Regions from separate parts of the Streptomyces sp. JLYT201 genome, predicted to be linked through region 1. Evidence: predicted binding sites of a transcription regulator. Region 1 holds the regulator's gene; the other holds the start of a gene.
What was found. Region 1 encodes HspR, which represses chaperone genes until heat shock. Its sites were predicted from a motif close to TTGAGNNNNNNNNNCTCAA; they were not measured.
Positions count from the first base shown of each region.

Region 2: the regulator HspR is predicted to act here: its motif matches at 1,448-1,466, upstream of lon (endopeptidase La).

Region 1 covers NZ_CM182551.1:4,728,588-4,732,865, reverse strand. The annotation lists gene grpE (nucleotide exchange factor GrpE) at 1-477, shown strand, start outside; gene dnaJ (molecular chaperone DnaJ) at 598-1,785, shown strand; gene AC5WAM_RS19405 (heat shock protein transcriptional repressor HspR) at 1,790-2,245, shown strand; gene AC5WAM_RS19400 (hypothetical protein) at 2,432-2,938, shown strand; gene AC5WAM_RS19395 (helix-turn-helix transcriptional regulator) at 3,155-4,207, opposite strand; gene AC5WAM_RS19390 (helix-turn-helix transcriptional regulator) at 4,222-4,278, opposite strand, start outside.
Region 2 covers NZ_CM182551.1:3,532,599-3,536,876, reverse strand. The annotation lists gene AC5WAM_RS14085 (hypothetical protein) at 1-72, shown strand, start outside; gene AC5WAM_RS14080 (GNAT family N-acetyltransferase) at 530-1,222, opposite strand; gene lon (endopeptidase La) at 1,489-3,906, shown strand; gene AC5WAM_RS14070 (lysozyme) at 4,053-4,278, opposite strand, start outside.

The DNA.
Region 1 (4,278 bases):
AAGGAGATCGCCTCGGCGAACCTCCTCTCCGAGCTCCTCCCGACCCTCGACGACGTCGGCCGCGCGCGGGACCACGGCGAGCTGGTCGGCGGCTTCAAGTCGGTGGCCGAATCGCTTGAGACCGTCGTCGCCAAGATGGGCCTCCAGCAGTTCGGCAAGGAGGGCGAGCCCTTCGACCCGACGATCCACGAAGCCCTGATGCACAGCTACGCACCGGACGTCACGGAGACGACGTGCGTCGCGATCCTCCAGCCGGGGTATCGCATCGGCGAGCGCGTCATCCGTCCCGCCCGCGTGGCGGTGGCCGAGCCGCAGCCCGGCGCGCAGACGGTGAAGCCGGACGCGGCCGAGGGCGCCGACGGCGAGGGCGAGACGCCGGACGCCGCGGACAAGGCCGAGGCCAAGGACGCGGGCCGGCCCGCCGACCAGGCCGACCAGGCCGAGAGCAAGGAGAACGGTGGCCCGGACAAGGGCTGACGTTGACACGGACGGCGACGTCGGCCGCGGCCGGGCCCCCGGCGACCATGATGGTCGCGGACCCGGCGTCGCGGTCGGCGTCGGCGTCGACCTGACGACGAGGAAGGAGGGACGTCGGGGATGAGCACCAAGGACTTCATCGAGAAGGACTTCTACAAGGTCCTCGGCGTCCCCAAGGACGCCACCGAAGCCGAGATCAAGAAGGCGTACCGGAAGCTCGCCCGCGAGAACCACCCGGACGCCAACAAGGGCAACGCGAAGGCCGAGGAGCGCTTCAAGGAGATCTCCGAGGCGAACGACGTCCTCGGCGACCCGAAGAAGCGCAAGGAGTACGACGAGGCCCGCGCGCTCTTCGGCAACGGCGGATTCAGGCCAGGCCCCGGAGCGGGCGGCGGCACGTTCAACTTCGACCTGGGCGACCTCTTCGGAGGCGGCGCCCCGGGCGGCGGTGGAGCGGGCGCCGGCGGCTTCGGCGGCGGCCTAGGTGACGTCTTCGGGGGCCTGTTCAACCGCGGCGGCGCGGGCACGGGGACGCGTACGCAGCCGCGCCGCGGCCAGGACATCGAGTCCGAGGTCACGCTGAGCTTCACGGAGGCGGTGGAGGGCGCGACGGTTCCGCTGCGCATGTCCTCCCAGGCCGCCTGCAAGGCGTGCTCGGGCACCGGCGACAAGAACGGCACGCCGCGCGTGTGCCCCACCTGCGTGGGCACGGGCCAGGTCTCCCGGGGCGGCGGTGGCGGGTTCTCCCTCACCGACCCCTGCGTGGACTGCAAGGGCCGCGGCCTGATCGCCGAGACGCCCTGCGAGGTGTGCCACGGCAGCGGCCGCGCGAAGTCCTCGCGGACGATGCAGGTGCGCATCCCGGCGGGCGTCAGCGACGGCCAGCGCATCCGGCTGCGCGGCAAGGGCGCGCCCGGTGAGCGCGGCGGCCCCGCGGGCGATCTGTACGTGGTCGTCCATGTGGACGCCCACCCGGTCTTCGGTCGCAGGGGCGAGAACCTCACGGTGACGGTCCCGGTGACCCTCGCCGAGGCCGCGCTCGGCGGCGAGGTCCGGGTGCCCACGCTCGGCGGCGTGCCGGTCACCCTGAAGCTGCCCCCGGGCACGCCGAACGGGCGCACGATGCGGGTGCGCGGCAAGGGCCCCGCCCGCAAGGACGGCACGCCCGGCGACCTGCTCGTCACGGTGGAGGTGGCCGTCCCGACGACGCTGTCCCCCGCGGCGAAGGAAGCCCTGGAGGCGTACCGCGAGGCGACTGCGGATCTGGATCCGCGGGCAGAACTGTTCAAGGCCGCGAAGGGAGCGTGACCTCATGGAGCGGGACGGCCGCCGACGCAACCCGTATCAGCTGACGGACGAGACCCCGGTGTACGTCATCTCGGTGGCGGCCCAGCTCTCCGGTCTCCACCCCCAGACCCTGCGGCAGTACGACCGCCTGGGCCTGGTCTCGCCCGACCGCACCGCCGGCCGGGGCCGGCGGTACTCCGCCCGGGACATCGAGCTGCTCCGCACCGTCCAGCAGCTCTCCCAGGAGGAGGGCATCAACCTCGCGGGCATCAAGCGCATCATCGAGCTGGAGAACCAGGTCGCCGCGCTCCAGTCCCGGGTCGCCGAGCTGTCGGCGGCCGTCGAGGGCGCGGCCGCCGCGATGCAGCAGCGCGAGGCCCAGGTCCACGCCTCCTACCGCCGCGACCTGGTGCCCTACCAGGACGTGCAGCAGGCGAGCGCGCTCGTGGTGTGGCGGCCGAAGAGGTCGCCGGAGCAGTAGCCCGCAGCGGTCCGGCACGACGACGAAAGGCCGGGCGCCCGCACGCGAACCACTCGTGTGCGGGCGCCCGGCCTTCGCCGTACCGAGGCGGTCCGGCGAGCAGCCGTAGGGGAACGATGGGCGGCGCGCCGCACTCCTATAGTTGGCAGGCTGTCGTGTTTCTTCCGCGGGAAAGCTGGATTCTCCATGGCCATGGTCGGGCTGTTCTGGATCGCCGAGGGTGATGTGTACGTGGGCTCGAAGCCGTCCGGGCTCGCTCCCGGGGTCCGGCTGACACCCGAGGGGGTGGCCGGTCTCGGCCACCAGCAGTCGGGCCTGTGGCTCTGGGACGACGTACGGGCGCTGAGCATCGAGGACGTTCCGGTGAAGTCGCTGAAGCGGCAGGTCGGGATGGTGGTGGACATGGCGCTCACGGTCGGGCTCGGCGGCGGTGACGACGCGCCCTCGATGACCGTGTGCGTGGAGACCGCCGACCAGGAGGTCGAGCTGACCGCGTACGTGGCGGCGGCGTACGGCTACTCCCAGAAGGAGTACGACCTGTCCCGCGCCCTGCTCGCCCGGCTCACGGAGGGCGCCGCCACGCTGCTGACCACGCTCTCGGCGATGGCCGAGTGGGGGCGCTCGCACGAGGGCGGCACGCCGCGCCGCGAGCTGCGCGAGCGCCTGCTGCGGGAGTGGGCGGACCAGGCGTAGGCGCCCGCTCCGCGGGGCGCGTGGCTGCCCCGGCCCGCCACGGAACGAGGCGGGCCGGAGAGCCTCAGGGAAGCGCGACCCCGCGGGGGGAGACCACAACAGAGCCGCTGCGGGAATCACCATGCAGTGCCGCGCCCACGCTCCGCTACCGTCAACTTGTTGCGGTGCAAGGGGCGGGGGCGGGGGCAAGTAGCCGCAATTGCGGACGTTCGTGGTTCAGCGGGTGCGGCCGGGGCCGTGGGGGCCGCACGGGCTGCCCGGGCCGATCAGGCCCGACTGGCCGATGCGGTAGCCGAGTTGGGTGCGGCCCGTGCTGCCGAGGACCTGGGCCAGCTTGGCGATGTGGACGCGTACGGTCCGGACGTTCATGCCGAGGCGTTCGGCGATGCCCGCGTCGGTGAGGCCCTCCGTGAGCAGTTCGGCGATGGCGCGCTGGCGGGGCGTGACGCCGCCCCGGGCGCGCTGCGGCGCGGGGTGCGGGAACAGGGGCGTCGCCAGGCGCCACAGCCGGTCGAAGAGCGCGGCCAGATAGCCGGCCAGGGCGGGCACGCGGACCTCCAGGGCCAGGGCGCGGTCCCGGTCGGCGGGGACGAAGGCCACCGCGCGGTCGAAGACGACGAGCTGGGCCGTGACCTCGCTCAGCGTGCGGACCTCCACGTCGCCCTCCAGACCCTCGAAGCGGGCGAGCACGGGGAAGGCGTGCCGGGCCGTGTGCTGGTGCAGGGTGCGCAGCCGGCAGCCGCGGGACAGCAGGGGCTGTTCGCGCGGCGGCGCCGGACCCAGGTCCCAGACGCGGTGGAACCCGCCGGGCTGCACGGTCAGGACCTCCTCGGCGCAGGCGTCCGCGGCCCGGCAGACGGCCTCGGAGATCCGGGGCAGGCCTCTGAGCAGGGTGAGCGCGGGCGGCCCGGGCGGGCGGCCGCCGCCCGGCGCGGGGGGCGCGGCCGCGCGCTCCGCCGCCCGGCGCGCGAGGGCGAGCAACGGCTCGACGGCGGCGGTCAGTTCGGCCTCGCGGCGCCGTTCGTGCGCCACGTCCTCCTCGACGCCGCGCAGCAGCCGCAGCAGGGCGCGCGAGGGGGCGCTGGGCAGCAGCCACGCCATGTCGTCGAGGTCGGGGTGCAGGAGGCCGAAGTCGACGAGGCAGGGCGCGCCTGCCGCGTCCCGCGCGGGGACGCGGCGCTCGCGCAGGGCCCGGGCGTAGAGCGCGGCTCCCGCGGCGCACCACGCGTCGGCCCCGTGCGGGCGGTGGCGCTCGTCCCCCGATGGCATGCCGGTCCGCCCTCTCACCGGTCGGGTGAGAAACGCCGTGAGGAATGGCGTTCGAGTATTCCGGACTGGCT
Region 2 (4,278 bases), 1.2 Mb from region 1:
TTCTTCCTGCCCGGCCTGCCTTACGCCATCAAGGATCACCGCGCGAGAAAGGGCGAGCCCTCGCAGGACTGAGGGAGCCGGTGCCGCCGAGGGGGTTGGCGACGCGCGAGGAGACGGACCGGCGGGCCGCCGGGGCGGTTCAGCGGCCGACAGACCGGGCCCGCGCTCGTGACGGCCAGCGCCCGTGACGGCCAGCGCCCGTGACGGCCAGGTCCGTGGCGACAGACGGTCACCGACGAGCCGGGCGGCAACTGGCCCATCGGCAGCCAGCAGCCCACGCGGCGGACAAGGCGATCACCGGCGTGAGGCATCGGGCAGCAGCCGTGCGGCAGCTGGGCCGAGGCCGCCACGCCAGGCGACCCCGGCGGCCAACTGCCCGCCACGCCCCTCACCACCAGCCCGCAGCACCCGTCACCGGCTCGCAACGCCAGCCCCCAGCTCCCAGCACCCGCCCCCAGTCACCGCTCACCGAACCCGTCGTCGGCCACCGCACCCATCAACGCCCCACCCATCAACACCCCACCGCCGTTCAAGACTCGTCCGGCCCCTTGCGGCGGGCGCTCGTCAACGGAGCCACCACCCGCCAGCCGAGCGCCTCGTACAAGGCGCGTCCCTCCACGGTCCCGGCCAGGACGCCGACCTCGCAGCCCTGCTCGGCCGCGGCAGCCTGAAGCGTGCGCATGACCAGACTGCCGAGGCCGCGGCGGCGGTGCTCCGGTGAGGTCTCGATCTGGTCGGCGACCGCCGTGCGGCCCGTCGGTGCCATCTGGCCGCGTGCCGCCCAGGAGCCGTCAGCCGCAGTCACCATCGTCCGTACGACACCGCCCCGCGTCCACGTGCGCAGCCGGTAACCCTCGGGTGCCACCAGGCGATCCGGGGCCACCGGGGACAGGGCCACCGTCATCAGATAGCCCTCCTCCGGGTCGACCCACCACTCCGGGCCGAGCCACGGCATGACCCGCGACGGCTCCGCGAAGACCTTCAGCCAGATGTCCGCACCCGACACCGACGCCGCGACCTTGCGCACGTCGGCCTCCTGTACGCCGCCCTGGGGCAAGCCGAAGACGTGGCGGGACGGATGCTTGGCCAGGCCGACGTCGATCGTGTAGCCCCACGGCTCCACCGCCGGGGGAGCCGCGCCACGGGAGACGACCCAGCCGTCGACCCAGGCGCGCACCGCCTCGTTCGCTCCCATGACCTCCGTGACCTCCAAGGCCCCCATGGCCCCCAAGGTCGCTGTGGCCTCCGCGGCCGTCGTAGCCCCCGTCGCTTCCATCCGTACGTCTCCCAACGTCGACTGGCCGCGTAATGGACAGTCAAGAGGTGTAGCCATAACGAGTAATGGTTGAAATGGCTTGGTGAATGTTACTTAGTGGCGTCTCTGTGGCGGCAGAGGTGATCGCTCACAGCGAACAAGCCTGTGGGAACAATCAGGGACTCACAACCATTGAGTCGGTATAGCTCAACTTGAATGCCGAAGGGGAGATCATGGCTGCTGAGTCCACGGCTAACACATCGCTCGCTCTGCCCGTGCTGCCGCTCGACGACGAGGTCGTGCTGCCCGGCATGGTGGTGCCGTTCGACCTGTCCGACGCCGACGTACGAGCAGCGGTGGAGGCCGCGCAGGCCGCCGCGAGGTCCAGTGGGAGTAGCAGCAAGCCGAAGGTGCTGCTTGTTCCGCGCATCGACGGGACGTACGCGGGCACCGGTGTGCTCGGCACCGTCGAGCAGGTGGGCCGGCTGTCGGACGGCGACCCCGGTGCGCTGATCCGCGGGCGGGCCCGGGTGCGCATCGGTGCGGGCACCACCGGCCCCGGAGCCGCGCTGTGGGTGGAGGGAGCGCAGGTCGAGGAGACCGTGCCGGACCCGCTGCCCGGGGCCACGGCCGAGCTGGTCAAGGAGTACAAGGCGCTGGCCACGAGCTGGCTGAAGAAGCGCGGGGCCTGGCAGGTCGTCGACCGCGTGCAGCAGATCGAGGACGTCTCGGCGCTCGCGGACAACTCCGGCTACTCGCCGTTCCTGACCACCGAGCAGAAGGTCAAGCTCCTGGAGACCGAGGACCCGACGGTCCGTCTGAAGCTCGCCACCGAGCAGCTGCGCGAGCACCTGGCCGAGCAGGACGTCGCCGAGTCGATCGCCAAGGACGTCCAGGAGGGCGTGGACAAGCAGCAGCGCGAGTTCCTGCTGCGGCGGCAGCTGGAGGCGGTCCGCAAGGAGCTGCGCGAGCTGAACGGCCAGGAGGGCGAGGAGGAGTCCGACGACTACCGCGCCCGGGTCGAGGCCGCCGACCTGCCGGAGCACGTGCGGGAAGCGGCCCTGAAGGAGGTCGAGAAGCTGGAGCGCACGAGCGACCAGTCTCCCGAGGGCTCCTGGATCCGCACCTGGCTGGACACGGTCCTGGAGCTGCCGTGGACCGAGCGGACCGAGGACGCGTACGACATCAAGGGCGCGCAGGAGGTCCTGGACGCCGAGCACGCGGGCTTGCAGGACGTGAAGGAGCGGATCACCGAGTACCTGGCGGTGCGCAAGCGGCGCACGGACCGCGGCATGGGTGTGATCGGCGGCCGCCGGGGCGGCGCGGTGCTCGCGCTGGTCGGGCCGCCCGGCGTCGGCAAGACCTCGCTCGGGGAGTCGGTGGCGCACGCCATGGGGCGCAAGTTCGTGCGGGTCGCGCTCGGCGGCGTGCGGGACGAGGCGGAGATCCGCGGCCACCGGCGCACCTATGTGGGCGCCCTGCCGGGGCGGATCGTGCGGGCCATCAAGGAAGCCGGTTCGATGAACCCGGTGGTGCTCCTGGACGAGATCGACAAGGTGGGCTCGGACTTCCGGGGCGACCCGGCGGCCGCGCTCCTCGAAGTGCTCGACCCGGCGCAGAACCACACCTTCCGCGACCACTACCTGGAAGTGGAGCTGGACCTGAGCGACGTGGTCTTCCTGGCCACGGCCAATGTCCTTGAGGCCATTCCCGAGGCCCTGCTCGACCGCATGGAGCTGGTCCGACTCGACGGCTACACCGAGGACGAGAAGGTCGTCATCGGCCGGGACCACCTGGTGCCCCGCCAGCTCGACCGGGCCGGACTCGCCGAGGGCGAGGTGACGGTCGACGAGAGCGCGCTGCGCAAGCTCGCCGGGGAGTACACGCGCGAGGCGGGCGTGCGCAATCTGGAGCGTTCCATTGCCCGGCTGCTCCGGAAGGTCGCGGCGCAGCACGAGCTGGGCGAGCGGGAGCTGCCGTTCACGGTCGGCGCGGAGGAGCTGCGCGGTCTGATCGGGCGACCGCACCACGTGCCGGAGTCGGCGCAGGACCCGGCCGAGCGGCGCACCGCGGTGCCCGGCGTGGCCACGGGGCTCGCGGTCACCGGGGCGGGCGGCGACGTGCTGTTCGTCGAGGCCTCGCTCGCCGACCCGGAGACGGGCGCGGCCGGTCTGACGCTCACCGGGCAGCTGGGTGACGTGATGAAGGAGTCCGCGCAGATCGCGCTGTCCTTCCTGCGCTCCCACGGCGCCGAGCTGGAGCTGCCCGTCGGCGATCTGAAGGACCGGGGCGCGCACATCCACTTCCCGGCGGGCGCGGTGCCCAAGGACGGGCCGAGCGCGGGCATCACGATGACGACGGCGCTCGCGTCGCTGCTCAGCGGCCGTCTGGTGCGCACGGACGTGGCGATGACCGGTGAGGTGTCGCTGACCGGCCGGGTGCTGCCGATCGGCGGCGTCAAGCAGAAGCTGCTCGCGGCCCACCGCGCCGGGATCACCACGGTGATCATCCCGAAGCGGAACGAGCCGGACCTGGACGACGTCCCCGCCGAGGTCCTGGAGAAGCTCGACGTGCACGCGGTGACGGACGTCCGGCAGGTGCTCGACCTGGCGCTCGCGCCGGCCGAGGTGAAGGTTCCCGCCGCGGCGTGACGGGCGCGGCGGGGCGGTGAAGGTCCGGGGCTGTGAGGGCCCCGGACCTTGCCGCACCCGCTCTCGTGCGGCTGCCCGAGTCTGCCGGTCGGCCGCGCCTGTCGGTCGGCCGAGTCGGTCGGCCGGGTCCCGGCCGGGGCGATCGGTCAGCCGTTGGCCAGGGCCTGTACGCGGTCGTAGGCGCCGTTGAACTTGTCGTGGTCGCCGACGATCGGGCCGGAGGACGTGTACTGCCACATGGTGTGGAAGTCCCAGCCTGCGGGGAGTTCGCCGGGGCTGGTGTTGTAGCGCGCGATCCACAGCGGGTGGGCGGAGGCGAAGCCGCCGTAGTTGCCCGTGCACTGCTTCCACCAGGTGGTGGCCGTGTAGATC